Regions from separate parts of the Paenibacillus sp. FSL K6-1217 genome, predicted to be linked through region 3. Evidence: riboswitches for the same ligand, from Rfam matches in the RefSeq annotation. Region 3 holds a riboswitch; each other region holds the start of a gene.
What was found. Region 3 has a riboswitch for cyclic di-GMP ahead of MHH28_RS27540 (PA14 domain-containing protein). Riboswitches for the same ligand answer to the same signal wherever they lie in the genome.
Positions count from the first base shown of each region.

Region 1: linked by a shared signal. The riboswitch ahead of MHH28_RS10970 (thiamine pyrophosphate-binding protein) and the one ahead of MHH28_RS27540 (PA14 domain-containing protein) in region 3 are both predicted to bind cyclic di-GMP.
Region 2: linked by a shared signal. The riboswitch ahead of MHH28_RS25100 (collagen-binding domain-containing protein) and the one ahead of MHH28_RS27540 (PA14 domain-containing protein) in region 3 are both predicted to bind cyclic di-GMP.
Region 4: linked by a shared signal. The riboswitch ahead of MHH28_RS24655 (anti-repressor SinI family protein) and the one ahead of MHH28_RS27540 (PA14 domain-containing protein) in region 3 are both predicted to bind cyclic di-GMP.

Region 1 covers NZ_CP150271.1:2,435,260-2,443,042, reverse strand. Annotated here, with positions in the region: gene glpK (glycerol kinase GlpK) at 1-1,365, shown strand, start outside; gene MHH28_RS10985 (3-oxoacyl-[acyl-carrier-protein] synthase III C-terminal domain-containing protein) at 1,463-2,455, opposite strand; gene MHH28_RS10980 (hypothetical protein) at 2,517-2,867, opposite strand; gene MHH28_RS10975 (carboxymuconolactone decarboxylase family protein) at 3,031-3,399, opposite strand; gene MHH28_RS10970 (thiamine pyrophosphate-binding protein) at 3,449-5,092, opposite strand; cyclic di-GMP riboswitch class I at 5,209-5,305, opposite strand; gene MHH28_RS10965 (methyl-accepting chemotaxis protein) at 5,807-7,057, opposite strand; gene MHH28_RS10960 (helix-turn-helix transcriptional regulator) at 7,131-7,783, opposite strand, start outside.
Region 2 covers NZ_CP150271.1:5,675,173-5,682,955, forward strand. Annotated here, with positions in the region: gene MHH28_RS25080 (hypothetical protein) at 1-1,099, shown strand, start outside; gene MHH28_RS25085 (DUF2278 family protein) at 1,078-1,827, opposite strand; gene MHH28_RS25090 (ASCH domain-containing protein) at 1,925-2,347, shown strand; gene MHH28_RS25095 (hypothetical protein) at 2,764-3,141, opposite strand; cyclic di-GMP riboswitch class I at 3,864-3,956, shown strand; gene MHH28_RS25100 (collagen-binding domain-containing protein) at 4,038-6,929, shown strand.
Region 3 covers NZ_CP150271.1:6,248,897-6,256,679, reverse strand. Annotated here, with positions in the region: gene MHH28_RS27545 (glycosyl hydrolase) at 1-788, opposite strand, end outside; gene MHH28_RS27540 (PA14 domain-containing protein) at 1,041-3,386, opposite strand; cyclic di-GMP riboswitch class I at 3,401-3,481, opposite strand; gene MHH28_RS27535 (sugar phosphate nucleotidyltransferase) at 3,619-4,992, opposite strand; gene MHH28_RS27530 (UDP-glucose dehydrogenase family protein) at 5,814-7,154, opposite strand; gene MHH28_RS27525 (glycosyltransferase) at 7,159-7,783, opposite strand, start outside.
Region 4 covers NZ_CP150271.1:5,575,085-5,582,867, forward strand. Annotated here, with positions in the region: gene MHH28_RS24650 (2-oxoglutarate dehydrogenase E1 component) at 45-2,912, opposite strand; cyclic di-GMP riboswitch class I at 3,409-3,512, shown strand; gene MHH28_RS24655 (anti-repressor SinI family protein) at 3,547-3,690, shown strand; gene MHH28_RS24660 (helix-turn-helix domain-containing protein) at 3,828-4,160, opposite strand; gene MHH28_RS24665 (TasA family protein) at 4,496-5,086, opposite strand; gene MHH28_RS24670 (TasA family protein) at 5,124-5,720, opposite strand; gene sipW (signal peptidase I SipW) at 5,820-6,422, opposite strand; gene MHH28_RS24680 (hypothetical protein) at 6,424-7,743, opposite strand.

The sequences.
Region 1 (7,783 bases), 3.6 Mb from region 3:
ATCTGGGAGAGTCAGCTTGCCGCAGCCAGAGATGCGATTGCGGCAAGCCCCATACCGGCTGATCATATTACGGCTATCGGCATTACCAACCAGCGGGAGACTGCGCTCATCTGGGATAAAATTACAGGAGCGCCGATCTATCCGGCGATTGTCTGGCAGGACCGGCGGACGGCAGGCCAATGCGAGGAGCTGAAGTCGCAGGGGAAGGCCGGAGTTATTGCGGACAAGACGGGGCTGGTCATCGACGCTTATTTCTCGGCGACCAAGCTGGCGTGGATTCTGGATCATGTGCCGGGAGCAAGGGACCGGGCGGCCAAGGGGGAACTCCTGGCAGGAACGATAGACACCTGGTTGATCTGGAAGCTGACCGGGGGCGCCGTACACGCTACAGACGTCACCAATGCTTCAAGAACGATGCTGTACAATCTGCATGAGCGTCAGTGGGATGAAGAGCTGATTGACATGCTGCGTATTCCGCCGTCTGTTCTGCCGGAGGTGAGGATGTCAGGCGGAGACTTCGGTGTCTGTGACAAGCAGTGGTTCGGCTTGGAGATTCCTATCCGGTCGGTGCTGGGTGACCAGCAGGCCGCACTCTTCGGCCATACCTGCCTGGAGCCGGGCAGTGCCAAGAATACCTATGGAACGGGCTGCTTCATTCTGATGAATACAGGAACGGAAGCTGTGGCGTCCAGTCACGGCCTGCTGACCACGGTTGCCTGGGGCATGGGCGATGAGCTCTATTATGCGCTGGAGGGCAGTGTGTTTGTGGCCGGAGCCGCCGTGCAGTGGCTGCAGGAGGGGCTGGGGCTGATCGTCGCACCCGCCGACTCGGAAGAGAAGGCCAGCGAGGTGGACGAAAGTGAGGGAGTGGTGGTGGTGCCCGCCTTTACCGGACTGGGTGCGCCTTACTGGGATATGTATGCGCGGGGCGCCATATTCGGCTTGACGCGGGGGACCACCTCCGCACATCTGGTAAGGGCGACGCTGGAATCACTGGCCTTCCAGTCCCGCGATGTTATCGGGGCGATGCAGAAGGACGCAGGCATGCCGCTCACCGGTCTGAGGGTGGACGGCGGAGCAGTGCGCAACAATCTGCTGATGCAGTTCCAGGCGGACATTCTGGGCAGTGAAGTGACGCGGACAACCTATTCGGAGACTACGGCGCTTGGCGCTGCGCTGCTTGCCGGACTCACCTCCGGGGTATGGACCCGGGAGCAGCTGGAGAGCTTCAATACCGCCGAGAAGGTCTTCTCGCCGCAGATGGAGCCGGAGGATCGTGAACGCAGGTACGGCGCCTGGCAGGATGCTGTGTCGCGCACTATGGGCTGGGAGAAGCATGAAGGCAGGCACGAAGGCAGAGTTTAGAGCAGAATAGAGTAGAGATATAGGAACAGAAACGGCCCGCTGGCAGAAACCTCTGCTGCGGGCCGTTTATTTCTCTGAAACCGAATGAACGTTATGATTAGTACTCCATGACGAATGCGACATTCTGCCATCCGGCGCCAACGGTCCAGAACAGGACCTTATCTCCCCGTTCAAGCTGGCCGGTAGTGACCGCTCTGTGGAGGGCAATGAACGGGCTGCTGGTTGAGGTATAGCCGAACTCATCACCGATGTAGACTGCGGCTTCAGGATCGATGCCGATCTTGCCGGACACGGCTTGGATGTTCGGAAGCGACAGCTGTGAGAAGCAGGCGGCCTTGATGGACTCAGGGGCAATTCCATTGTTGCTCAGCAGGGTGTTGATCGATTCAGAAGCGGCGTCCACACAGATGGAATCATCAAACGGAATGAACTTCACATTGAACTCTCCAGCAGCTACACCCGTGCGCCCGAGCTGTGCCAAGCCTTCTGCCGGGAAAAGAGAGTTGCCGTACACACAGGTATCCGTCTGGTAGATGGAGTCAATGAAGCCGACAGCATGCTCATCGCGTTCAAGAATGAGTGCGGCGGCAGCATCACCGAAGTTCGCGTAATAGACCGGATCATTCTTGTCCGCATGCGGCGCAACGTAATCGGAGCCGATGACCAGGGCACGGCGGATTCGCGGGTTCGCCATCATCTGGCGGCTGACCTGTTCAACCGAAGCCGTCATTCCGGCACAGTTGGCATTGCTGTCAATGCAGATGGTATGCGATGCCCCGTTGATCAGGCGGTGAATCATCAATGAGTTCGTAGGAAATATATATTCAGGGGTCTGGCTTGCATAAGCGATCAGGTCAATGTCAGGTCCGGTAAGACCGGTCTTCTCCAGAACATTGCTTGCGGCTTCAAAAGCCATTGTCAGGGAGTTCTCATCCGGGCTGTCGATGCTGTAGCGGTTTTCACGGCCCAGAGTAGCCAGTAGTCCGCGGATATCAATACCTTTATCGTCAAAATGCTGAATGAAAAACTCATTGCCGATTCTTTTGTCTGGATGATAGATATCAATGTCCTTAATGCGAATCCCCGCCATAATTCAGACCTCCTAAAAGTTTCAAGCTGCTGATTTTGGTTTAAATTGTAATCATTAAGAATTAAGCTTGTACGGTGGAAGTGATCTCCAGGTTCTCGAGTCCGGCTTTACGGCCCAGGCGCGCCAGCTGCATTTTGAGGATCGGGTTATTCTCCAGGGTAAGACTAACTTTCTGGAAGCCGTCGGCCTTGAACATGATGAAGCAGCCTTCAAGCAGCGGCACCACATCAGGAGCAGTTACATTCAGCTTGCGGCAGTCGATATCCAGGGCATATTCAGCAGGGTTAATCGGGTTGATGGTCTGCTGGTAAGCCTGTATGGATCTGAGTCCGTCCTCGTTAGAAAAGGTTCCCTCCAGCTCGATATTAATTACCTTCTTCGCAGTGTCTGTCTTCAAAATAAATTGTCCCATGTTGATCTCTCCCTAAGTGTGATTTGTAATACCTCCAAAACGTGATGACTGCGACTCTATTTGACAAACCGCATTTGGAATTGGGATATTTTGCCTCCATTATAACCAGATGATGCTAAAATATGCAACCCAAAAGTCGAAATTTGTAGAATTGTGTAGAATTTTATCTAATCTCTTCCAGGGTATCCAGCAGCACATTAAAGGCTGAAATTACCCGTGGGGCACCGACGCAAGGGACGAGATGAAGCAGCACACCCTTGATCTGTTCAACGGTTATGCCCACGCGCAGCGCCATTACATAATGAACACCCAACTGCTCATATTGCCCCATCGTAATCAGAGACGAGATCACCGCGATCTCTTTCCAGTCAGAGCCAATCGTGGTCCGCTGAAAAATATCGCCATAGGCATTGCCCATGATATACTCCGCCAATTCCGGAAAATGCTCTTTGATCGGAGCCAGGGCCTTGGCCCCATAATCTCCTGAGAGATTCGAGAAATGATCGAGTCCGCTGTTCATGTTCTTGTTCACGCTGTAGCCTCCTGATAGTAGGTTAGATAGGGTGTGCGAAAGGGCTTGCTTACGTAAGATCCAGCGTGCGGTGGGCCGTAGGTGGCATTTCATCACGGTCCGTCAGCAGCTCAATGACAGCCGCCTTGTTCAGCGCTACCGCTTCGCGGATTGCGGCAGCGAACTCCTCCTGAGTCTCACAGCGGAACCCGGCTGCACCCAGGGATTCGGCGAATTTGACGGCGTCCATCGGAACCTCGAAGATCGTACCGTCAATCCGGCCAGTGGTTTTCTCCATCCCCTTAAGCGCCATATCCAGCTGCATATTGTTCACCACGATAAAAATCACCGGAATGTCCTTGCAAACAGCTGTGTTGATTTCACTGCCGAGCATCATGAAGCAGCCGTCCCCGGTAATACAGAAGACGGTCTCCCCGGGAGAGGCAGTCTTGGCACCGATCGCCATGCCAATGGAATTGCCCATGCAGGCAAAGTAGGCATCGAAGATGAAGCTGCCGGGCCTGCGCACATTGAACCATTTGACAGTGGTGAACCCGTGGCTGCCGTCATCGACAAACACGCTGCTGTTGTAAGGAATCAGACTGCTCATCGTGCTCATAACCGAGGCCAGGGAGAGTCCCGCCAGCACGGGCAGCTCATCATTGTAATCGTTTGAGATTGTAATTTCATGCCTAGTCACCATAGAGGGGGCCAGCTTCTGAAGATACAGTGCCAGGTTGTCCCGTAAATCCCCGCCGACTGAGATGGTGGATGAGGTCAGTATTTTGCCGACAAAGGTAGGGTCTACATCGAACTGGATCAGCTGCCGCGGATGATTCTCCGGCTTCAGGTTACAGATAGTCATATCACTGAGGCGGGAGCCCAGAACAATGAACAGGTCGCTGTTGTTCATCAGTTCATCCCCGTGCGAGGAGCCGCCGACGCCGACAGGACCATGGTAGAGCGGATGGTCATAAGCTATGGCGCCTTTGCCGCCTGGAGAGGTAACTACAGGAATGTTGAAGGTTTCGGCCAGCTGGACCAGCTCCCGATGTGCCCCTGAGCGGTTAACGCCTTTACCGGCAATGATCAGAGGTCTGGCGGATTCATTGATCGCCGTGATGACCCGTTCATAGTTCTGATAGCTGACCAGCCCTTCGCGCTGCGGCAGAACAATCCGGCATTCCGCTAGCCGCTCTGTCTGTACATCAAACGGAATGCACAGATGGACCGGACCTTTGCGGTCACCGAGGGCAATGGATAAGGCATGGTTGAAAATAGTGCTGAAGTGATCGCCGCGTTCTACAAGCTTGCTGAAGAGGGTCGCCGGCCGGAACATATCCGCCAAATCAGCCAGATAGGAAGTGGAGTCCTGGCATTGGGGAATGCCCAGCTCCTTGATGGACTGGTGGCCGGTGATGAAGAGGACGGGAAGATTATTAGCCTTGGCATGCGCTGCTGCGGTGAGCAGATTCGTTCCGCCCGGACCGGAGGTGCCGAAGGCTACTCCGAGACTGCCAGTTTTGAGCGCATAACCGCCGGCTGCAAAGCCGGAGCTGGACTCATGCCGGCCGGGAATGAATTCTATGCCATAGTCAACCATCTTCAAAGCAATGGGGCAAATGGATTTCCCTATGATTCCAAAAGAATGTGTGACTCCCAGATTGGATAATGTTTCCGCCATATAATCTGCAACTGTCTTCAGAACATCCACCCCGCAAGTGTTATTTGTATAAGTCAGCAATAGAAAACCTGTACTCAAATTTAGGAGCACAGGTCTGTTGCACGAATCACCATAATCAAACGCGAAACCCAAGGCGTTCACAGTTTTTCAGCAACCTGGCTGTCATGGTCCCACTTCACAAATGAGACTGTAGATCCATGGCTTTGCGTCATTCCCTTTCGGTGAATTTTGCCGGTATGCGGTTATAAATGGTTCTAAGGAGAATTTTCCTTTACAATATATTCCTTGCTCCTCTTTTGTCAATAACCCCTATGAGAAGAAACTCGGAATTTGACGAATATTCAGGATTGAAAAAGGATAAATATTTGGATTTTCAAACTTTTGAAAATGGTTGTCTCTGGAAGACTAAAGTCTTAAAATGCAAATAGATAGGATGAGCTGAAATTGTCGGAAGTAAGCATAAAGACTCATTGCATCCGCGATCCACTGCAAAACGTTATGAATTTACTAGATTTACAGCATTGCAAAATACGTTCATAGGACTTAAGGATTAGTCGGGTAAGGTTTTGACATTCAGACAAGCTATGACTATAGAACGTCTATAGTAAAGAAGTGCAAAGCAGGTATTTTACCCTTATGCACAATTTCAACAATTTGTGAATATTACAGAACAATCTTCATTTTGCCCGAAAAAAGAGACACCTCCCGCAGGAAATCCCGCAGGCGTGTCTCTCTGGGCAGAAGCTAGAATTTGAAAATATGGATCGTTTTTTGCAGGTTGAAGACAGCAGAGGTCATCTTCTCCGTCTCTTCGGCTACGGATTGCAGGGCATGAATCTGTTCGTTCATCGCTGCGGATACCTCTTCGGTCCCTGCGGCTGTCTCCTGGGTGATGGCTGAGATATTCTCGATTGCCCCGGAGATTTTGAGCGCGCTCTCCAGCATCAGATCGCTCTCTGCGGAGAAGGAGGCGATCTGCTCGGTTATGTATTGGACGCTATGTACGATCTGGGCGAAGATATTAGCCGTCTCCGTAATCATCTCATTCTGCACCTGGACTACCTCTTCGTTGATGGCGATGTTATCAATGGCCTGCTTGATATCCGCTTCAATGCTTCGTACCAGCCCGAACACCTCTTTGGTGGAAGCAGTGGATTCCTCGGCCAGCTTGCGGACCTCCTGGGCAACGACAGCGAACCCCCGGCCGTGCTCGCCTGCACGGGCTGCTTCAATGGAAGCATTGAGCGACAGCAGATTGGTCTGTTCGGCAATTTCGGTAATCGTCTTGGTAATCATCGTAATGCCGCGTGCGTTCTGTGACAGGGCCTCGATCGTATCCGCCACCTTCTGGGTAGCCTGGATATTCTTGCGCATGCCTTCAGCCTGGGTATCCACCGATTGCCGCCCCTGTTCCACCAGTTCCAGTGTATGGACGGATCGTCTGTTCATTTCCTTGGTGGAATTCGTATAATTGGAGACTTTGGTTTCGATGTCCTTGATCGATTCAGTCATGTCGGCAATATCGACGGAGATTTCATTAGCGCCGAGAGCCAGTTCATTGGAGGAGGAGGCCACCTGCGCCATGACAAATTTCAGGTTCTGGTTCTTGTCTTCAATCCCGCGGCTGGCGTCCATCACCTGCCGGGTAATCTGTGAGGCATCGGTGAGGATTTTTTTGAGCTTATCGATCATGGTGTTGAAGGAACGGCTGATGTCACCCATGGAGCCGTTCTCGTCGGCCCGGCTGGTGAAGTCTCCTTTGGCGATCGTGTGCGTCACATTGGAGATATCCTCAAATGAAGATGTAAGCGTTCTCTCAATGAAGCGCGCAAGCGGGTAAGTCAGTGCTGCCAGGACGGCGACAAGGATAATGCCGATGAGCAGCCTGTCCATAAAGATAAGCGTAATTAATACTGGAACAGCGAATAAAGCGGCAACCAGGTAACATCCGGTGACGATTTTTTGTTTCAACGGCAGCTTGTTCATCCAGCCCATAATGAAAGTTCCCCCTATAAATAAGAATGTGTATTGTCATATTATAGGGGATACTAGTGCATTTGGTCTATTGTTAAAAATCATATAAAGCTGCCGCCTCACGCAGAGCAGCAGCCACCGTATCCGCAAGTGCTGGCGGTGCGGTTACCTTGATGCCCTGACCCAGGGACAGAATGATCCGGCAGGCAGACTCCGGCGTGTTGAACTCGGCCTCGGCCCTGATCCAGCAGGGGTCCTCAGAAGGCTCCTGGTGCAGTAGGGCGACGTATCGCTCCTTCTCCAGCTCCTGCATAGTGTGGTCCCTGACCAGCAGGCTGACGGGGTACCGGGGCAAGGCAGATTTGAACGCAGCAGTCGAGGTCTCCCAATACCGGGACAGGTCGAAATCCTCAGGCTGCTCAAAAGGCTCATCTGAGACTTTGGCCTCAGAGATTCTGGAGACCCGGTAGGTCCGCAGTTCGCCGCCATGCTCCCCGACTACATACCATACGCCGCGCTTGACTACCAGACCCAGCGGCGCAATCAGCCGCTCGGCAACATCCTCCCCGCGCAGATAGGTGATGCTCACCTTGCGGTTCTCCCATAAAGCGGACTGCAAAGCGGAGAGGCAAGGGTAAGTCTCCCCGGAGGGATGCCATCCGGCACCATCGATGTGAATCCGCTGGCTGAGGAAGCTGAAGGGGGTGAGGGGCTGCCTGGTAGCAGCGGCCTGCAGCTTGCGGGATG
Region 2 (7,783 bases), 570 kb from region 3:
TGATTATGAGAATACAGCTTTCGAGACGAATAATTTTCTCGCTCCAGTATGGTTTTGTCTGGTCAGCCAAGACCAGTTCCAGCGCTATAGCAGGCAGCTAATGCAAGCTTGGAGCAAGATTCAACCCCATATGGGCCAACCGGATGTGGAGGATTTGGTGGAGTGGGAACATTTTTCCGAGGCCTTCCAATGGCAGATTCCATGGGCGGATGCTGCAGAGCAGTTGCGCCTGAGTTTACCGGGCACGCTGGCCCGTTTCCCGGCGCTTGCCACTCCTGTACAGGAGTGGCTGGAAACCTTATCGACCCATGTACAGCGTTATTCTGCTGCCGTTATTCATCTGGAGCTTTCGCAATATTTCTCGTTCACGGGCGATCCCGCCCTCTATCTGAGAGACATTCAAGAATACGTTACCCTCTGGCAGTCGCCGCATCCCTCGCAGGAGAAGGTCTGGCAGGGAGCAGCTGATAACTTTTATATGCTGAATGGGGAGCATTTGCCATGGAGGGAACGAACGGCAGCTCAACCGGAGCAAGCTGCCGATATTCAGCCAGCACAGTCCATTCCTCCAGCATCCGGGATGCGCCAGTCCAAATGGCGGCAGGAGCTCTACATCTGGTTGCTTGCGATTCTATCCGCAGCCCTCTTTTTTGCCGTCTATGTCAAGACCTCCAGTGGTTGGTTGGCGGTGCTCTGCTTCTTCATCCCCTCCCTGTGTATCGTTTTGTGGAATATAATTATCGGTCCTGCACGAACCTCCCGCCGTCAGCTGGAAGCGGCTAGGACTTTGAAGAGGAACAGTCCCCCTTCTGAGGCTGTGCTAAGGATTGAGTATTTCGACGGGCGTTCACCTATTGGGATGGATGGCATGGAAATGGGTCCTTCAGAGGATAAAGCGTTACCGGATCTTATCCCCTGGCTGCAAATCCTGCAAGCAAAGGTGCTTTCATCTCATGAGGTTGAGCTCATCGTTTCTGCTAACCACTCACCAGTCTCTACCTTACAACTTCATTTGAGGCTGGATGAACAGTTGGATGTCAAGGATATCGTATCAGCGGTTAATGCGATGGTGTTGGCTCATGACAAAGCATTGGTATGATTACATTCACTAACCGGCTTAGTGGCATCTCCCTGGTCGTTAGTGCACCAGGATTGGGACTGGAAGGCCAGGAAGATAGCCACCCATCTGTTCGCGTTCTGGAAATGAATAAGCACTCCGCCGTCCTGCCATGTACCATTTTCTCGGGAATACCCGCCGGCATTGCCTTGATTCATGTGGATATTATGAACGCCCTGTCCAGGAGAGAAGCCGAAGTATTTGTCGGGTTTATCCACAGGCCCCCAAGGTTCGCCGAACGCATACAGGGTGGCCTTCTGCTTGTGTGCTTCCTCGATGTAAGAGGTGATTTTGTCATAGAGATTGTTGTGGGGATCGTTGTCTTCCTTGTCATCTTGGTTCGTATTAGGCAGGGCTACCATCTTACTGGGAATCACCAGGTTTCCTCTGATATAATCTAGGGCAAGGCTCCGGTTCTCCCTGGTGATCTTCGTGAAGCCGGACTCAAGCTTGAGCCAGCGGGCTGTTTCTTCCGATTTTAAATCTTCACCCACATAATACAGCACCTGATTGGCAGTGTCTTCCGGTAAATGCTCGGCTTTATTGCTTGATCGGATGTTGATGGCCAATCTATACTTTTTGTGGTCATCGTCTTCAACGTCAACCAGCACCTGAATATGATTGTTTTTGTAACCTAGCTTATAGACATTATCCTCATTGGATATTTTGCATTTTAATACCCCATACCCTTGATCTAATCCGTTACCCATCGCTCATCAGTCCTCCTTCATAGCTATTATTCTTTCCCATAGGAGGCCGTAGTAATTCTGACTAGTAAGGTGTTCATCAGAGGAGGCAAGCTACATTATGAAGGTTCTGACGATTCGCCAGCCGTGGGCAACCTTAATTGCGCTGGGAGAAAAGCAAATCGAAACCCGCACCTGGCGGACCGCCCACCGGGGAGCATTGGCCATTCATGCCGGGATGCAGGTAAATAAGGCGATCTGCCGGACAGAGCCTATTCAGTCGTTGCTGGCCCGTCATGGCTTCACGGCGGACAATCTGCCAACCGGCCGGATCATTGCCGTCAGCCGAATTGCGGATTGCTGTGAAGTTACGCCTGAGCTTGTGCAGCAGGGCTGGCCGGGCGGGAATGAATATGTGTTCGGGAATTATACCGTAGGAAGGTACGCCTGGAAGCTGGAGGAAGTTGTGCCGCTGGTACATCCCATACCCGCGAAGGGACGTCTGGGATTCTGGGAATATCCTGTGCTGGAGAAGGAATTTTGAATCGCCTGATCGCATTTTGACTAAAAATTTGCTCCGGACTGGCACTCAGCTGGTATAATTGGGATATTCGGCGGGAAATCTTCCTATATATTAGGATAGTGTGCTCTACAGCGGTCAACGCTGGAGATGAAGCAGAATTGCCGGGAAGGAGCGTATGCATAATAGATGGGAAGCCTTCTAATTGCATGGCTTTGTATGCTTTGTTTGTTTCTTGTGTTCAGGGATCAGGTCAGCCGGAGAATCCTGTACCCGGTAGCTGTAGTGGTTATATGCGGGACGTTGGGGTATTGGACGTTGTTAATGTAACCGCATCCGGGTCATCGTGTAATGCAGAAGTCTGCCGCTTGCGGCAGGCTTCTTTTGTAGGTACTGCGCCCTGCATGAACAGGTTCAATAAAAGTACTTCTCCCGCTGGCTTATCCCTCCGCGCCGCCCTGCTCCGTCTTCTCCATCCCCAGATATCTGCGCATATGCACAGTGGCCTGGGCGGCAATCACATCATCCAGCAGCAGCATCCGCTCGTGATAACCCCTGCAGACGAATTTGGCTTCGACGCCAGCTTCCAGGCGCTGCTGTTCATAGACCTTCAGACCACGGGCCCGCATTCCGGCACGGACCTCCCGCAGATCGGCAGCGGCAGCCTGGACGGCAGTCTGGATCACCTCCAGATAAGGCGCAGGCGTGCGCAGCTCTAAGGACATCACGGATGCATCACGCTCGAAGGCGGATAGAATTAGCGGCAGCAAAATATAAGATTTGACCAGCAGGTTGTCCTGACTCTCTGCTCTATGCATCCCTCTCAACCCCTCTAAGAGAACGTATATTCGCATTGTAACTCATCATTCAAAAAATAATCAATGGGTATTATCAACTGACAGTAACAATGTGACATAATTCACAATAAAATTCGAAGAATTATTTTATATTAAAATTGAAATAATAAAGATTGAAAAAATAAATCAGCTCAAAGGAGAATGGCAATGAGTCATGAAGGAAGTCTCCGCCGCGGTGTGGTATTCGGGATCATTCTAAGTGTTCCGCTCTGGGTATCGATGATTGGTTGGGTTCAACTGTTCATGTCTGCTTAGGCGACATTTTATTTAATAATAGATGAATCCTTGTAGCGGGTGTCGTCCATCACGGGCGGCACTTTTTTTCGGAGCGGGGTGTCTGTGAATAGGTAAAATGGCATCGAATAGGAGCAAGCTAGGAGTTAAACAGGGAGGAACAGCGACGAAGTAGGCCATATGTATCAAATTTTAATAATGTAAATTAATATTATTATAGAGCCAGGTAGCCAATGACAGTTGTAGGGGTGAGAAGGATAGTATGCATAAACCCATGGGGGACAAGGGATTGTGGGATTGGGGTTCTGAGATTTTTTCAAAAATTATACTTGGAATGGATTGACAACAGGGCGGGGGAGCGGATAAACTGAAAATAGTACAAAAGTAACAAATGTCATAGACTCAACAACGAATATACATAAGCAAAATCAACAATTTCATACCGAAATCATGTACAAACGCAAACCGTATCGAAAGAACGGGACGCAAAGTCAGGAATCTACTGTCTCTAAAGTTGAGGCTATGGTCGTCCGGCCGCCGTGAAGCTAACCCTTCGTGGCGGTCTTTTTGTTGTTATAGTCGGGTGAAAGATTCATAGAATAGTAACTAGGAGGTGTGGACTATTGAACAAAAGAGTGCGTAAAACAGCCGCCATTCTTATGGCAGGCCTATTGACCGTATCCAGTGCCTTCACGTGGGGGATGGATGTTAGAGCAGCTTCAGGGGTGCCGTATACGCCAACACCAATTTTGGGGGTCGCAGGCAATTTTAATGCTTTTATCTTAGGGGATTTCACACAAGGCGGTGATCAGATCGAAGGCCGCCTTGCAGCGGCGGGGAATATTACCCTCTCTGGAGGTTACGGAGTTGCCAGAGCATATAGGGATGCTGCACCGACGGATGTACTTGTGGCCGGCAGGAATTTTGTACATTCAGGCAGCGGAGAGATCTACGGGAACGTGGTATACGGGGATAACATTACAGCCAATGAACCTAGTGTCAATATTAAAGGCACGAAGAAGAAAGGCAATCCGATAGATTTTACGGCCGAGCAGGAGGTTCTGATCTCGCGTTCTGCAGAGTATGGGGCCTTGGCCGACACGAATGAGATTGGGAATAATCATTATGGACAGCTTACGATAAATGCACCGGATCGCTTCAATGTGGTTCATCTGGATGCCTCGACACTGGCGAGTACGAATTATATTCAGTTCAACATTGCCCAGAACGCTACGTTGATTATTAATATAAGCGGGTCTACAGTCAATGTGCCAAGCTTTTCAATGAATAACGGCAGAGCAAGCCAGGTATTATTCAATTTCTACGAAGCAACTAAGGTAGATATCGCTTATACCTCATTCTTCGGGACGATCCTCGCACCTAGAGCGGATGTCCATTATTCCGGAGCGGAGCTGTATGGGACTCTGATTGCAAAATCTTTTAGCGGCGGGGTTGAGATGCACCTTGGAATGTACGAGGGAGAGGGGCCGCCGCCGAGTCCGACACCAACGGCAACACCGACGCCGACTGTGAAGCCGACACCGACGGTAACGCCGACACCGACAGTGAAGCCGACACCGACGGTAACGCCGACACCGACTGTGAAGCCGACACCGACGGTAACGCCGACGCCGACGGTAAAACCAACACCGACGGTAACACCGACACCGACAGCAACGCCGACACCGACGGTAACGCCGACACCTACGGTAAAACCAACACCGACCATAAAACCGTCACCTACACCTGTGTGTACTCCAACTCCAAAGCCAACACCGACCGTGAAGCCAACACCGACGCCGACCGTAAAGCCGACGCCAACTGTGAAGCCAACGCCGACGCCGACCGTAAAGCCGACGCCAACGCCGACTGTGAAGCCGACGCCAACGCCGACTGTGAAGCCGACGCCAACGCCAACCGTGAAGCCGACGCCGACACCAACCGTGAAGCCGACGCCAACGCCAACCGTGAAGCCGACGCCGACACCAACTGTGAAGCCGACACCAACGCCGACTGTGAAGCCGACGCCGACGCCAACCGTGAAGCCAACACCGACGCCAACCGTGAAGCCGACGCCAACGCCAACGGCGGTGCCAACACCAACGCCGACTGTGAAGCCGACGCCGACACCAACGGCAGTACCGACGCCAACGCCAACGGCAGTACCAACACCTACACCAACGGCAGAACCGACACCAACACCAACGGTAGAGCCAACACCAACACCGACGGCAGGGCCGACACCAACACCAACGGTTGAGCCAACACCAACACCGACGGCAGTACCAACACCGACACCAACGGCAGAGCCGACACCAACACCGACGGCAGGGCCAACACCGACACCAACGGTAGAGCCAACACCAACACCGACGGCAGTACCAACACCGACACCAACGGCAGAGCCGACACCAACACCGACGGCAGGGCCAACACCGACACCAACGGCAGAGCCGACACCAACACCGACGGCAGGGCCAACACCAACGCCGACGGCAGAGCCAACACCAACACCGACACCAACGGCAGAGCCGACACCAACGCCGACGTCGACACCGACACCAACGCCAACGGTAGAACCAACACCAACACCAACGCCAACGGCAGTACCAACACCGACACCAACGGCAGAGCCGACACCAACGCCGACGGCAGTACCAACACCGACACCAGATCCAACACCGACACCAACGCCAACGGCAGTACCGACGCCAACGCCAACGGTAGAGCCGACACCAACGCCAACGGCAGAGCCAACACCAACGCCAACGGCAGTACCGACGCCAACGCCAACGGTAGAGCCGACACCAACGCCAACGGCAGAGCCAACACCAACGCCAACGGCAGTACCGACGCCAACGCCAACGGCAGAGCCGACACCAACGCCAACGGCAGAGCCGACACCAACGCCAACGGCAGAGCCGACACCAACGCCAACGGCAGAGCCGACACCGACGGCAACGCCGACACCAACACCGACGGCAACACCGACACCAACGCCAACACCGACACCGACGGCAACACCGACACCAACGCCGACGCCGACATCGACACCAGATCCGACGGCAGCGCCAACACCGACACCAACACCAGCGCCGACACCAGTAACAACGCCAGATCCAATATCGCCGCCGTTCAGTTTCCCGCCAGTGCCAACGCCGACTCCGATTATCGGATTTATCGTGAGCAATGATGTGGTTGTAGATGATGACCCGCTGCCGCTTGGACCTGTAGCAACTCCAACAGCTACCACAGTACCGGCACCATCGCCGACAACGGCTGTAGCGGTTGGGCCATTAGTAGCGACACCGGCGCCAACGCCGTTGCCATCGGCAGAACCGGCACCCGATGTAGTCGTTATCGATGATGAAGTTCCTCTAGGCGGTGTGCCTGCGGATGGAACCCTGCCTAAGACGGGCGAGTCCAGTCCTGCTCCATATTATTTTGCCGGTTTGGCACTCGCTGGTCTGGGCTTGATTCTTAGAAGAACCACCAGAAACGGCAAACGTAAGTGAGTCACCCGAACTGAGATGTATGCAAACAAACAATGATCCTGTGATTTGACAAGGGCTGCTTTCGGAGAAGACGTTCTCCTGGAAGCAGCTCTTTTTTCGTTGTTTAGGAAATTTTGGTTCCCGTCTATTGTGTATAAGATGTGTATAGATTTGTGTATAAGTGTTCTTAGAATGATTCGTAGAGTGAATTTGTTGCTGAACATGGCTGAAGGGTGGCCCCTGAGGAGCCTGGACCTGATATTAATGGTCAAAGGCTGGGTGTTTGCGAAAAACCGAATACAAATTGAGGAAAAGGGATATTAGGATTTGATACTCCTACTCTTAAACAGCGGAGCGGGCGGAATGATTGTGGAGAAGCGGAGCGGTCGCCTTTGTATCCGGATTTTCACCGACTAGGGGAATGAAAAAATCTGGATACAAGAGCGATTGGAACAACGTTCCGTTTGCGGAGCGTGCTCCCAAGCGTCGCCGTAATTCATACTCCATCCGTACACAGACTGAATGAGAACGAGAGTGGATTAATGTATGCTAAAAAGCGAACACAATGTGCTGCGAGAAGGCGATAGGAGCAAATGTATGCGAAAACCGAACACAACACAAGCGAGAAGGCGAGTGTACTAATTGGAGGGAAGTAACCACCTAGAGAAAGCGGATAGCGTCTTCGCCCTAGAGTAGAGCAGGACGCACGAGCCGTTAATGTTACTGTAGAGAAAGAGCTTCATGCTGAATCTTGCCTTAGCCCCAGCTGTATTTTTAGTTGGCCTTGCTCCCGTGCTATACTAGGCTCAAATTACGCTAAGCAAAAGATCCTATTCCCTGGCTGGAAGGGTTGCTTGCGGAAGGAGGAACGTTGA
Region 3 (7,783 bases):
TAAGACTGCTTGAAGTCATTGTCATAAATGTCGGCGGCCAGAATATCCACCTTGGCAGTGCCGGGATAATACGCAGCATAAGGCTCGGATGACTTATTGGGGGCATTCGGATTCCATACCCACAGCAGATTGTTCAGCTTATGCGTATTCACCATCCGGTCATACACAAGATCCCAGAGCCTCGCGAAATCATCCTTCTGCCCCCACCAGAACCAGCCGCCGTTCATCTCATGATAAGGACGCCATAACACCGGAACTCCGGCGTCCCGCAGCTCGCCCAGATATTTCGCCACTTCATCCAGCTCGGCAACCAGAGCCTTGTACTGCGGAGTTCCGGGAGTGACGTACTGCTTGAATTGATCCTGGCTAAGCGGCTTCTGCACATTGGTCCATATCGGCGCGGTTCCCGGCAGATTCTGATGGAAGGTCATGGCGACAATGCCGCCGCCCTTATGCCACCGGATGGCGCTGTTCACGACAGCCTGCCGCTGCCTGGCGATCGTCTCCTTGGACTGGTTGCCAATGGCTCCCAGCTCATATCCGTGCAGAACGGCTTGCTGGCCGCTTGTATTTTTGAGCTTGTTATTGAATTCATCGGGACTCTCCAGGTAATCATGCTGGCCGGATATCATCCCCTTGCCGCTGAGATCGTGGAGATAGCTTAACAGTGCGGAAGCCTCCTTGGAGGCCGAAGGATTAATGGGCTTAATGGGAGCGGCGGCAGGGGCGGCCAGTGTGGTAACCTTGGCATCTGCCGGAAGACTGCGCCCTTCCCCCCATGGAAGCAATGAAAGGATAAGGATAAGAGGAAAAACAGTTGTAAATAGCCTGTACTTACGGTTAGTGTTCAATGTAATCTCCTTTCTCCAGCCACACCGCTTCGGCAGACCCCGGAGCGGTTACGCTTCCCGGATGGTCGTCTATAGCTTAGTAGCCCTGCTGGTAAGCAGGGCCATTAAGAGTGGCTTACAGGATTTATAATTGTAACGTCTTAACCAGTAACAGCGCCAATAATGAACACAGCTGCGGACCTTATGAGCTTAGGAAGCGGAAGGGAGGAACAGCGCGCTTGCCGGAACCGTTCCTTTGGCCTGGCTGGGACTCTGCCACATCAGACGCGCTTTTGCATCCCCTTGATTCTCATAATACTCTACCTGAATATCATACAGCTCGCCTGCGGTCAGGCTGATACTGCCCATGCGTTCGGTGCCGCTCTGCTTCACCCAGCTGTCAATTACAAGCTCACCGTTAACCCGTACGCGGATACCGTCATCGGAATTGGTATAAATCTGATACGTCTCCGTGTACAGCGGCTTAATCTTCCCGCTCCAGCGGACAGAGAAGAAGTCTATACCGAGGGCGGCATCCGGTGAGCCTTGGCGCCAGTTGAAATCAAGCACCGCATCGGTGCGCACTGCAGCGGGATCACCCGACAGTGTCATGTTATTGAAGTATTCCGCGTACAGTCCATTGGCAGCAGGGGCTTCAACAACCGGAGGCTCCTCCGGTGCTGCTGTTGGAGAAGGAACGGGAGCCGCTGTCGGCGTTGGCACCGGTGTTGGCGTTGGTGCAGGTACTGGCGTCAGCGCTGGTGTTGGCATTGGTGTCGTTACTGGTGCCGGCGTTGTTGTCGGAGCTGCTGTAGCTGCCGGTACGTCTGTTGCAGCCGGAGCAGGGTTGGATAGATTGCCTGTTGCCAAGAAAAGCGCACTTGCAGGCACGGTTCCCTTCACCTGGCTTGGGCTCTGCCACATCAGATGGACATTCGCATCGCCTGCATTCTCATAATACTCTACCTTGATATCGTACAGTTGCCCGGCAGTCAAGGCTATGCTTCCGGTACGGGCCGTTCCGCTCTGCTTGACCCAGCTGTCAATGACCGCTGTGCCGTTCACCCACAGGCGGATACCGTCATCCGATGTTGTATAGAACTGATAGGTCTCACTGTAGGCCGGCTTGATCTGGCCGGTCCAGCGGATGGAGAAGTAATCTGCGCCGAGTGCGGCACTGGGCGTACCCTGACGCCAATTGAAGCTGATGACGTCATCACTCCGCACCATAACCGGGGTCCCCGAGAGCGTCACGTTCTTGAAGTATTCTCCAAGCAGCCCGTTCCTGGCAGGCTTATTCCCCGTATCACTGGGAGTTGGGTCCGGCTTCTGGATCGGCGTGGCGGTTGGAGCCGGAGTTGGCGTTGCGGTTGGAGCCGGTGTTGCTGTAGGCGTTGGCACTGGTGTTGCTGTAGGCGTTGGCACTGGTGTTGCTGTAGGCGTTGGCACTGGTGTTGGTGTTGGTGTTGGTGATGGCGTTGCGGTTGGCTTAGGGACCGCCACCGGAGCAGTCCAGGCCTTATATTGGTCACGGGTCAGGGTGTAGCTGTCATTCATGAAATTCTTGATCGTTGTCGTGCTGTTATTCTCATAGAGCATCTTGCCCCAGTTCATCATAAACACGTAATTCTGCTGGGAAAGCTTCAGCTTCGATATATTCGGCATTTCACCGTTCTCGCCGATGCCGATCGGTTTACCGCCAGCCAGGCTGGTCAGATCATCATGATATTTTGTCGAATAATCGTTATTATATATATCTGCTGCCAGCACATCCACTCTGTCCGCGCCCGGATAGGTCCGTGCATAGGGATCAGAGTTGGCATTCGGCGCATTCGGGTTCCATACCCAAATCAGATTATTTAATTGATGAACGTTTACGAAACGGTCATACATAATATTCCATAGTGCAGTGAAGTTGTCTTTCTTGCCCCACCAGAACCAGCCGCCGTTCATTTCATGGTACGGTCTCCACAGGATTGGAACCTTGGCATCCCGTAGGCTTTTAAGCGAGACGGCTACCTTATCAAGATCGGTTATCAACGCATTATACTCCGTGGTGCCGGGAGTTACGTATTTGTTGAACTGTGCCTGGCTGATTGACTTCTGCACATTGGACCATTCGTATCTGGTGCCCGGCAGGTTCTGATGAAATGTCATGGCAACGATGCCGCCTGCTCTGGACCAGTTCGTCGCACTCCAGACGATATTCTTGCGCTGTTTGGCTACTCCGCTCTCCGTCTGTCCGCCAATCGCTCCAAGCTCATAACCGTGCAGTGCTGCGTATTGTCCGCTTGTTCCCTTCAGCTTGTTGCTTAATTCGTCAGGACTCTCGAAATAGTCATGCTGCCCGGTAATGATCCCATTTCCCGTGATGTCATACAGATTGTTCAGCAGCTCGACCGCCTCGGCTGAGGCCCCCGGATTCACTGGCGCTCCTATAGAGGAGGCAGCCTTGACAGTGGACGGGGCGATTCCCAGTCCCGCAGGTACAACAGACCATACAACGGCCAGCGACAACACAGCGCGGAGCAAACGAGACTTACGGTAAGTTTTCACAATATTCTCTTCCTTTCGGTAGCCAGGCTGCCACTCTTGCGAAGGCCCTATAGCTTTGCGTCCCTATCTTTCGATTAGGTTTGCCTTTGTCGTTTTGGAAGGATCAATCCCTCTTACCGTAAATATCGTCAATATGCAAATTTAATGTATAGTAATGGAGAATTTCCTCGAAAAAATAGTTCTATGTGCCTGATTTAAAATTGTAACATTTGGTTAAATAGATAAGTTAGACCTACGAAATGAACTGATGTAGAGCTATATCCTCCCAGTCCAGAGTAATACGGATATTGTCTTCCTCTACCAGCTCAGACCCTGTCTGCACCTCAATGAACTCCACATCTGTAAGGGCAAGAATGGCATGCTTAGTCCCTTCCGGTATCCTTACCACATCCCCTGCCTTCACGTTGTGCATCTTCTCGTTAATCACAATGCTTGCTTCACCGCTGACAAAAGTCCAGATTTCACAGCGCTTGTGATGCAGCTGGTAGCTGATATTTTTGCCCTCGTTGATGAAAATCCGCTTGGTCAGTACCTCGTTGCCTTCATCATATTTCACATAATCGATCACCTTGTAGTGGCCCCAGCGGCGCTCTTCGTACATCGGCCGTTGTTCAAAGGTCTTCAGCACTTCCTTGATCCGCGGACTCTCGGCCTTATGTGTCACCAGAATGCCGTCCGGGCTGGCCGCGATAATCAGGTCCTTCGCCCCGATAACCGTGATCGGAATATCCAGCTCGTTAATGAGGCAGGTGCCCTCGGAGTCAGCGGTGATGAAGCCTTTGCCGACATGGTTGCTGGTCATTTCCTCGGTCAGGGTGTTCCAGGTGCCCAGGTCCTTCCAGAACCCGTCATAAGGCTGCACCACGATGTTCTCCTCTTTCTCTACCACTTCGTAATCGAAGCTGATCGAGGACAGCAGCTTATACTGCTTCTGGAGCTCCTCGTAATTCAGCGGCAGCCCTTTGCGCTGCAGAATATCCAGCAGGTAGCCCAGACGGAAAGCGAATACTCCGCAGTTCCACAGTGCCCCCCGGCTGATCAGCTCCTCGGCCTGCACGCGGTCCGGCTTCTCCTGGAAGTGGCTCACCTGCAGGTAGCCATTCGCTCCCGCATCTGCGCCCGTCGGAATGATGTAACCATATTTCTCCGAGGCATGCTCGGGAACTACCCCCATCAGCGCCAGGTTCGCCCCGCTCACCAGCATGGTGTTCTCCAGTTGCAGCACGGTTTCGAAAAAGGAGGATTCCACGTAAGGGTCCACCGGCAGAATCGCCACGGTCTCGCTCGGGGAAACCCCAGCGATGGAATACAGGTAGGCGGCCGTCAGCGCAATCGCCGGGAAGGTATCCCGCCGCTCCGGCTCCACGATGATCGGCACTTCGCTGCCGAGCTGGCTCTGAATCATCTCCACCTGGCTGCGTCCGGTCGCCAGATAAGAAGACTCTGCCATTCCTGTCTCCTCCAGCTGTCTCCATACCCGTTGGACCATCGATTCCGGTTCACCTGCCGGGCTTTCCAGCACCTTCAGAAATTGTTTGGAGCGTGAATCATTGGACAACGGCCACAGCCGCTTGCCGGAACCGCCTGATAGAAGTACCAGTTTCATATGTGAACCCTCCGTATCGTATTGTTATTGGGTATTTCTTATTGCGGGAGAATCGTAAATTAAAATCCCGCCTGTTATGAGGGTCGCTGCAAGGAATTGTGGGCTTACGGCCGCTGTTGTCTCCAGATGTTGTTGATTATATTGCTTGCAGCAGATAACATCCGGAGACAATGGCGGACGCTAACGCTCCTACAGCTCCAAAATTCCTCTCCACTCCATTTCATAACAGGCTTTACTTTTTATATCCGCTTCGCCCGCAGGCGAAGCTCCCGGCTAAAGATCCGATATTGCCGCTTGTTGTAGCGGCAAGGAGGGCCGGGCTGCCGCTATGCTTGCGCGGCAGCAGTTGAAACCCTGGTTGCCGCTGCTGTTGTTCCAGCGGTGAAAGATTCAAAGTCTCAAAGACTCAAAGACTCTTAAGTGCCGCTTGTTCCAAGGCGTCTCCGCTGAGTTAGCGGCTAGAGAAACCAAGAGTTCCAAGACAATGGAATCCAAGATCAGGATTCAAGACCGGAATTCAAGACTCTTGTGCCAAGGGCTCGCCGCTCAAGTTAGCGGCGGCTGAAGCTAGTTAGTTAACCACACTTGAGAAATCAGGTGCACTTGTGCTCTTCATTTGCTCATTTAGCTAACATTCCCGGGATTCAGGTGCACTTGTGCTCCTCATTTGCTCGTTTAGCCAACTTTCCCGGGATTCAGGTGCACTTGTGCTCTTCATTTCACCGTGCAGCCCGCTTTCGGTACATTCAAGGGGATCTATCCCTCTCATCCACCGCCCAGCCGACTTTCGGCGTGGCGCGTTCAGCAAGGCTGAGCCGGCCTTAGATCGCCCCAGCCACGCTGGCGGAGAAGCCGCTAAGCCCACCCATCTGCGGGCGGCCGACGGAGATGTACTCCAGGCCGGTGCCTTCGATCTGCTCCTTGGTGTAGACATTACGGCCGTCAATCAGCACCTGGCGGCGCATGGTTCCGGCGAGCTGGTGCAGGTTGATCTCCTTGAACTGGCTCCAGTCGGTCAGCAGGCAGACGGCATCGCTGCCCTCGGCCGCCTCTTCTGCGAGTCCGCACCAGTGGAGCTGCGGATGATCGTATTCCTTGCGGAAGTTATCGGCCGCAATCGGATCGTACAGCTTGACGATGGCGCCTTCGGCAACCAGCGCCTCGACGATCTCGCGGGCCGGGGCCTCACGGACATCATCGGTATTGGGCTTGAAGGCAAGTCCCCAGATCCCGATGACTGCGCCGCGCAGGCTGCCCAGCGATTCATGGAGCTTCGAGATAATCATGAAGCGCTGGCCTTTATTGACTTCAACGACCGATTTGAGCAGCTTGAACTCATAATCCACGTTGCCGGCAATCTGGATCAGCGCATTGGTATCCTTCGGGAAGCAGGAGCCGCCATAGCCGATACCGGCCTGCAGGAAGGTAGCTCCGATTCTCCGGTCCATCCCCATGCCGCCTGCCACCTCGGTGACATCCGCTCCTACTTTTTCACAAATGTTGGCAATTTCGTTAATGAACGAGATCTTCGTCGCCAGAAACGCATTGGAGGCATACTTGATCATCTCGGCGCTGCGGATATCCGTAACGAATACGTTGTCTGTGAACCCCTGATGAAGCTCGCGCATGGTCGGCTCAAGCGCAGGGTTATCGAGTCCGATGACAATCCGGTCGGGATGAAGCGTGTCACGGATCGCAGAGCCTTCGCGGAGGAATTCAGGCGCAGAGACGATATCGAAGGGATGATTCGTGAGGGAGGAGATCAGCTGGCGGATTCGCTCATTGGTGCCGACAGGTACGGTCGACTTGGTCATAATGATCTTGTAGCCTTCCATCGCCTGGGCAATCTCGGCAGCCGCCCCTTCGATATATCTCAGATCCGCTTCGCCGCCCGGCAGTGAAGGGGTACCCACAGCAAGAATGACAATATCGGAACGGCGGACCGACTCCTGAAGATCGGAGGAGAAGCTCAGCCGCCCCTCGCGCAGATTCATTTCGATCAGGGCCTCAATGCCCGGCTCATAGATCGGGGATTCCATCCGGTTCAGCTTCTCGATCTTCTGTTCATCCTTATCCACACAGATGACATGATTTCCGTTAAGGGTAAAGCACACCCCTGATACAAGTCCTACATAGCCGGTACCAATTACTGCGAGTTTCATACTTTCATCCTCCTTTTAGGAAATTGACGTAGGCCTGTTCCACATACTGCTTGAACTGAACCATAAACGCCTGCTCATCGAATTTGCGTGCATGGCCCATAATCTGGTCGATATCCCACGCATAGGACTCCACCTCATCAATGGCCTTAAGCAAATCATCAACTTCCTGGTGCTGGAAGAATACGCCGTTGACGTAAGGAATAATCGTGTCGAGCGCTCCTCCGGCCTGATAGGCGATGACCGGCCTTCCTGCGGCATTCGCCTCCAGCGGCGTAATACCGAAATCCTCTTCCCCGGGAAAAACAAACGCCCGGCACTGGGACATCAGCCCCGTGACTTCCTCATCCTCCAGCCGGCCCAGGAACGATACATTCCCCTTGGCCATGCCTTCCAGACGCTTCCGGTCCGGTCCGTCCCCGACAATATACAGCTTCAGGCCGTTACGGTTGAACGCCTCCACCGCCAGATCGATCCGCTTGTAGGAGACCAGCCGCGAGACAATCAGATAATAATCTCCAATGGTCGAGGAGCTGGAGAAGCGGGCCGTATTGATCGGCGGGAAAATCACATCGGAATCCCGGTGGTAATAATTCTGAATCCGTGTCTTCACGACAGACGAGTTGGCGACG
Region 4 (7,783 bases), 670 kb from region 3:
AAATATAGTGGTGTGCATGATATTGTATGACCGCCTTGCTGTGCTCAGGAAGACGGTACAGGTGCTTGCACTGCAGCATTCAATTTCAGGGCTTCTCTGACGATGCGCCGCTGCTCAAAGCTGTGGACATCGGCATAGCCGCTGGCCGGACTGGAACGGTCCGGACGGCCGATATACTGGACGGTAACCTTCTGCGGGGCGATGGCGCGCAGCCGGGATTCGGCATAAGTCCACCCGCCCATATTCTTCGGTTCTTCCTGCACCCAGACGATTTCCTCCAGCGAGCTGAAGCTGCTGAGGTGAGCGCCAAGCTCGCGTTCCGGGAACGGATAGAGCTGCTCCATGCGCAAAATGTGCAGCCAGGAGAAGTCCTGTCCGCGCGCGGCCTCAAGCTCCGTCTGGAGGTCGATGGCCACCTTCCCGCTGCATACCACGAGACGCTTCACCTCTTCAGGCTTGCTGCCAAGCAGCGGCTCGGGAAGAACCGGCTGGAAGGTGCCTGAAGAGAGGTCCGCTCCGGCCGAGGTGCTGCGCGGGTTACGGATCAGGCTCTTCGGTGCCATGACGACCAGCGGCCGGGCATCCGGTTGTCCGCAGAGCGCAGCCTGGCGGCGGAGCAGATGGAAATACTGCGCAGCGCAGGTCAGATTGGCTACGGTCCAGTTCTCCTCGGCGGAGAGCTGCAGGAACCGTTCCATTCTGGCGCTGGAGTGCTCCGGCCCCTGGCCTTCATAGCCATGGGGCAGCAAGATCGTCAGATTGCTGCGCTGCGTCCACTTGGCGCGGCCGGCGGAGATGAACTGGTCGATAATAACCTGGGCGGCATTGGCGAAGTCGCCGTATTGAGCTTCCCAGATGACGAAGGTCTCCGGTGCGAACACATTATATCCATATTCGAAGCCGAGTACGGAAGCCTCGGACAGCGGGCTGTTGTAGACGCCGAACGAAGCGCGGGAATCACTCAGCTGATGCAGCGGAGAGTAGAGTCCGCCGTTCTCGCTGTCATGCAGGACCAGGTGACGGTGGGCGAAGGTGCCGCGCTGCGAATCTTGGCCGCTGAGGCGGATCGGCGTGCCGTCCTTCAGGATGGTGGCGAAGGCAAGGGTCTCTGCCAGCGCCCAGTCCACCCGTTCCCCGTCATTCAGCGCATCCTTGCGGCGCTGGAGAATGCGTTCCAGCTTCGGATAGACCTTGAAGCCGGAAGGTACGCGCAGCAGCTCGCGGTTAATCTCCTGCAGCCCGGCCAGCGGGAAGGCGGTCGGACGCGGCTTAGAGCTGTCGTTATCCAGCGCGACGGAGGTTTTGGACTCCGCATTCTTCTGCTTGCCTTCCTTCATCTGGTCGAAGGCCTGCTGGAGGACGCTCTCGGCCTCGGCGATCATGTTCTTCACATCATCGGCAGTGATTACCTTCTCACGCTGAAGGCGTTCCGCATAGGAGCGGTAGACGGTAGGGTGATTGCGCACCTTGCTGTACACAATCGGCTGGGTAGTATCGGGATCATCCATTTCATTATGCCCGTGGCGGCGGTAGCCGATCAGGTCAATCAGGAAGTCCTTCTTGAACTGATGGCGGTAAGCGCTGGCCAGACGGACTGCGGCAATGCAGGCTTCCGGGTCATCGGCATTGACATGCACGACCGGAATCTCATACCCTTTGGCCAGATCGCTGGCATAATGGGTGGAGCGGGAATCCTCGCTCTCCGTGGTGAAGCCGATCCGGTTATTGACGATAATATGCACGGTGCCGCCATTCTGATAACCCTGCAATTTGCCGATATTCAGCGTCTCGGCGACAATGCCTTCGCCCGGGAAGGCGGCGTCGCCGTGCATCAGCACAGCCATGGCCTTGCTTGTATTCAGCTGAGGCAGGCCCGGGGCGCTGCGCTCTTCCTGTGCGGCTCGAGTGAAGCCCTCGACCACAGGATTGACGAATTCAAGATGGCTCGGGTTGTTGGCAAGCGTGATCCGGGTACGCACAGTCTCGCCTTCGCGGACGGCACGGTCAGCCCCGAGATGATACTTCACATCCCCGCTCCAGCCGTAAGTAACGCCCATGGAGCCTTCCGAAGGGAACAGCTCTTTGTTCGGCGAGTGATGGAATTCCGAGAAAATAATATCATAAGGCTTACCCAGAATATGAGCCAGCACATTAAGTCTTCCGCGGTGGGCCATGCCCATCAGAATATGCTCTGCGCCATCATGCGCGGCAGCCCGCACAATCTCATCCAGCATCGGCACGAGGGCGTCATTGCCCTCCAAGCTGAACCGCTTCTGGCCGACGAAGGTCTTGTGCAGGAAGGTCTCGAAATGCTCAACCTGAATCAGCCGCTTCAGCAGCTCCTTGCGCTCTGTATTATTCAGCGGGGCAGGGGAGGTCATGGATTCCGCTTGGCTGTTGAGCCAGCGCAGCTCCTGTTCATCGTGCACATGGCCGAATTCATAGGCGATGGTCTGCGTGTAGGCCTTGCGCATTCTATGGACGGCATCCATAGCGGTATGCACATCCGCCGGGGCATTGTCCCAGATCAGCGAAGCGGGCAGGGCATTCAGATCCTCGCGTGTAAGCTCGTAGGTCTCCAGCTCCAGCCATTTCGCCATCGGGTTACTGCTGCGCTCCAGCGGGTCAATGTCTGCGGCCATATGGCCGTATATACGAATATTGGCGATCAGCTTCGAGGCCTTGACAGCCTTCTTGAGCCACTGCGCATCTGCGGATACGGCAGGCCTTGGTGCCCTCTCGGCATCTGGAGCCAGAGGAGGGGGGCCGGATACGGTGAAGAGATCGCGGTAATGTTGTTCAACTGAAGAGGGGTCCTTAACAAATTGCTCATACATCTCTTGGATGTAGCCCAGGTTCGGGCCGTAGTATTTGTTCCATACTGTGTCGTTATAGGGCTCTTTGACTGCCATGAATAGGTCCTCCTAACGGATAAACTCCACGCGAGGCATCCAGTGTGCCACTTGGCGGAGCTGCAAATGTTTGCGGTTTCATTCTCATCTTATTGTGCTACTTTCCGGCAGGGTAATCAATTCATACTTTCGCGCAATCCGTTCGCAATTCGGCATGATTCATTACCGTATTCATACGGAACTATCATAAATAAGCTTTAATACTCTAACTGTCCATAATATATGCAAATGGGTAATTGTCTCTATACAATGTCGCCGTGTAGCGGTATGGCGGGGCGGTTACGGTTCCCCTTAGTATAATTAAACTATTACCCGGGGTTTGAACTTGGAACTGGGAATATTTATACAAGCCGCTGCCAATTTCGGCTACGTTTCCTCACATTTTATCATAAAAAAATTCCAGAAAACGACACACTAATCGCGCATGATCTTGTATAATGTTATTGCGGAGAACGGTTTCATTAATTCTTGCCAGATCCTTTCATGATGGAAAGGGTCCAGTAAAGGGTAAACCTGCCGAAAGACAGGGGCACAAAGTCTCGGATCTAAAGTAGGGATACTACACAGTAGAAATACTACTATGATGGCCGGACTGCCTGGGGACGCGAAAATTCTAGGAGGAGATTTCTTGGATATGTCCAACCAGGAGAATGACGAGTTGCAGGCAGTTGATCTGGATTTAGAATGGGTGCATTTGCTGATGTCTGCCAAACAGGCAGGGATCGCGGCGGATGATATCCGCCGGTTTCTCAGTGAAAAGGCGCTCCAGGCGATGTAAGGGCGGTCATCATTGTTCGGATACATACAGAAAAGGCACAGCGGACGGTAGCTGTGCCTTTTCTGTATGTCAGGGAGGGATTTCAGCTCCGAAGGCGGTCTCCCTGGCATGTACCCCTGTAGCTTATAATGCCACGTTTAGTTGTCCTTTTGTTCCATGCGCCATTTCTGGTAATCCAGGAATTCCTTGAATTCACGTTTGCTGATACCGGAGGCCATGGCCTCCTGAACCAGCCGGAACCATTCCCCGTCCAGGGCCTGTTCTTCCGTCTCGGCCAGTCCGCCGTACAGCAAGGCATGAATGGATACCTGAAGCGCGTCAGCGATTTTTTCGATGAATTGAATGGAGGGGTTGGATTGAATATTCCGTTCCACATTACTGAGGTATGATTTCGCCACATCAGCCTTATCCGCAAGCTCGGATAACGAATAGCCCTTCTCCAGACGGAGTTTGTGGATGCGGCTTCCCATAGTATCTGACACGATTACAACGCCCTCCGTACTTTTTTTGTTAAAAGATAAGCATCTATGATGCTTCGCGCAATCCATTGTCCTTATCTTTCTCGCTGAAACGGTACCGCCGCTAAAAAAGGACGGCAAAGTCGTTTCCACTAGTCAGTATAACAAAAAACCGCAAGACGGACAAAATCATTGAACCGGGCAGCAGGGAAAAAATAAACGGCATACCGCTCCCGGCTGGGGGAGGATATGCCGTTATTCTTGTAGTTCTCGCTGAAACGGTACCGTCCTATACAAAGGACGACAAAGCCTTTTCCGCCTACAGATTCAGTCCCTGACCTGCCTGCCTACTTGGCTTCTCCCAGTCCCTGAAGCGCATCGAAGGTCCAGTTCAGCGATAAGCCGTCACCCTGGAAAATGTTCTGATCGAGCGTGTTGTCTACGAACTCGAAAGCGATCTTGAAGGTCTTGGACCCGGCAGCGGCAATCCCGCCCGGCAGTACGCCCGCCGCTACGAGATCATAGCTGGGGGTGTTTTTCAGATCCTTCAGGGAGATCTCGGACAGCACATGGCCGCTTAGGGAACCGCCGGTATACGAATTATCGAGGAGCTTGACCTTGAAGTGGTCTCCGAGATCCTGGCCCGCGTTATCCCCCTTGGCATCGGTTACAGTATAAGTGCTGGCGAGCTTGAGGAATTTGATATCCAGTGTGCCGTCATTGGACAAGGTGAAGGTGCGGACGGTGTAGTCTCCCGGCTTCAGGTTCGTCAGCGCTACCGGTGTATTGAAGGAAGAGCCGAGCTTCAGCGTACCGGCGGCGAAGGTTGCCGTGCTGGTGGCTGTGGAGCTGAAATAAGCGAAGGTGCCCCCGCCGATTAAAGACAATCCCAGTGCTGCCGATGCTACGCCAAGACCCAATGTTTTTTTGATTCCCATGATTTAATTCCTCCTTGGATGGTTTGTTTGTTATGGATTATTTGAGAGTGCCTTTTTCCTGGTTAGCTTCGAAATTCAGTGTCAGTGCAAGCGTGTCGCCCTGATAATAGTTCTGCGGCTGGAGGGTCTCCTTGAAGGCGAACTGAATGGTCAGGTTATCCGAGGTGCCGGCTTTAATGCCGGACTTCTCTCCGCCTAAGATCGCTCCGATAATTCCCCGGGCTACCAGATCGGGACTCTCCTGCTCCAGATCGGCCAGTGAGATGACCAGGAGCGGCGATTCCTTCTTATCCTTGTTCAGGAGGAAGGTCACGATAATATCATCCTTGAAATTATGGGAGCCGTTGTCTCCCTGGGCGTCTGTAATGGCCGATGAGGTGCGCAGTACCACTTTGGGAATATTGAGCGTCCCGTCATTTTTGAGTTTGAAGTCCCGTAAGACGGTATCGCCCGGCTTGAGGTTGCTGAGATTAACAATGACAGAAGGATCGGTTTGCAGTGATAAAGTTCCATTGTTAAAAGAAGCAGAAGAAGTGGAAGTACTGCTGAAGTAAGCGAAGGTGCCTCCGCCGACCAGGGTTAAGCCTAATGCTGCCGATACAACGCCGAGACCTAATGTTTTTTTGACGTTCATTGATTCATCCCTCTCTTATGAGTCTGCTTTGTGCATAGCCGGTGCTTCCGGCAAGCTGTATTGTGGCTCCGCGTTTCGTAAACGGGAGAGAACAATCGGTCATTGTACGAGGTCAGTGAAAGTATCCGGCCCTCCGCCGCTGGCTGCGGATGACGCGACATTCTTCTTTTCCAGTGCCGCTACGGCCTTCCAGGAAGAATACAGCGCGTAGAGGAGCAGAAGCAGTCCGGGAATAATCATCAGCACTATGCTTCCGGCTTTGGAGACTGCGAAGCTCATGGCATAGCCTACATAGGGGACAGTCACGCCGGTGTACTCGCCTACCACATTCGTGGAACTGACGGCTGCGGTGTCGGCTGAATCATTACTGTCGCCCTTGGTGGTGTAGCTGGCTTCCCCCAGAGCACTGTTCAGCTCGGCATCGACCACGCGGTGGGTAATCAGAATATTATCGGGATTCAGAAAAGTGATCACATCGCCCTTCTGGAACCGGGTCATGTCCCCGCCGGGCTTAATGGCCACGATGGAACCGGTCTGGATGCCGGGCTCCATGGAGCCGGATAATACCGTCTTGATCTGGTAGCCGAAGAAGGAGGGCTCGCCGCCGGAGGCCTTGGAGATCACAACGGCTGTGATCAGCACCAGGAAGATGATCAGGATCAGTGTGGAGATGATCGTATTGGCTATTTTTCGGATGCGCATCTTATTCGCCGCCTTTGCTGGTATCGGATGGTGGAGCCGGAGTAGCTGTAGGAGAGGGCTGCCCGCCGTCCACGACAGTACCTGGAATTACGCTGCCTGGTTCATGATCTGGAGTTGCCATCGGTAAAAGAATCTCAGGCGCAGGCGTGGCCGCTGGAGCAATAACCTCTGCTGCTGCTGAAGCTGTGGGGACTGGATTGTCCGTTACAGGCGCTTCGGGAGCAGGCTCCTCTACCGGCTGGCTTTTGTCAGGAGGACTGGTTGCGGGCGGTTGATTCTTGGCTTGTTCGTTCTCCAGCTCCAGCTTCAGCGCTTCGTCAGCAGCCTTCTGCTTCTCTAGGGCGAGCTGTTCGGCTTCCTCGGCCTGGGCTTTATCGGCCTTTTCAAGCGCTAGGCGTTGCTCTTCCTCTTGCTGTGCCTTCGCCTTGTCTTCAAGGGCCGTCTTGGCCTTATCGACTTCTGCCAGCCGTTCCTGCAAGGTATGGATTGTGGAGGACAGCGTATCCTTGGAGACTGTTAATTCGGTATTCAACAGCTCATACGTACCCAGCAGCGCGGGGGATACCTGAGAATCTGCATAATAGGTGCTGGTTACCACAGAGAGAACAGGCTCTTCAGCAGGGAAGCTGTAATCATCCTGCCGGAGAAAGATACGGTCCGGATTGCCGGTGGGCAATGATCCTCCGATATCATGAATCGAGCCGAGGTACTGCACAATTCCGCTCAACGTCTCCGCCAGCGGTTCCGACAGAATCCCGCTTTGTTGAAGACTCTCCTGAAGGTTGTTGAAGAACTGTGCGTCACGGATTTCCAGACAGTTAGGGTCGAGGTTCACCATATATCCTCCGAGCTTGTGCAGAATGGCCGCTGCGTTGCCAATTTCCTGCAAAATTTGTTGCCAGACCGTCCTATTGAAGCTCAGTTGCGTCTCTAGTAGGGTGATCTCGCTGCCAGCTTGAGTGAGCTCAGACGAGAGTTCGCCCGCAGCCTGATCCAGCTCTGCAAGCGACAACTCTCCGGCAGGGACTGAAGTGTTATACACTCCACTAATGTTATAGCTGCCAAGGGAAGCCTTCAGCTCTATGAGGGTATTCAGATGCCCGCTGAATTCCGACAGCAGCTGCTCAATCTGACCCGGGAAAACCGGGCATAGCCCGATGGAGCTGATCTGTTCCTGGGAAGTCTTGAACTCTCCGTAGGTGCTGCCGATCTGACCCGAGGTATACATCAGAAGAACAGATACAGCCATACCCGATTGCAGAATCCGCAGGCCGAGCTTCCGGGTCTTCCGTGTGCGCCGCTTGGCAGATCTGGGGTACATAGCTAAGCCCCCTCTCAACATGCTGATGATTATTCGTTAT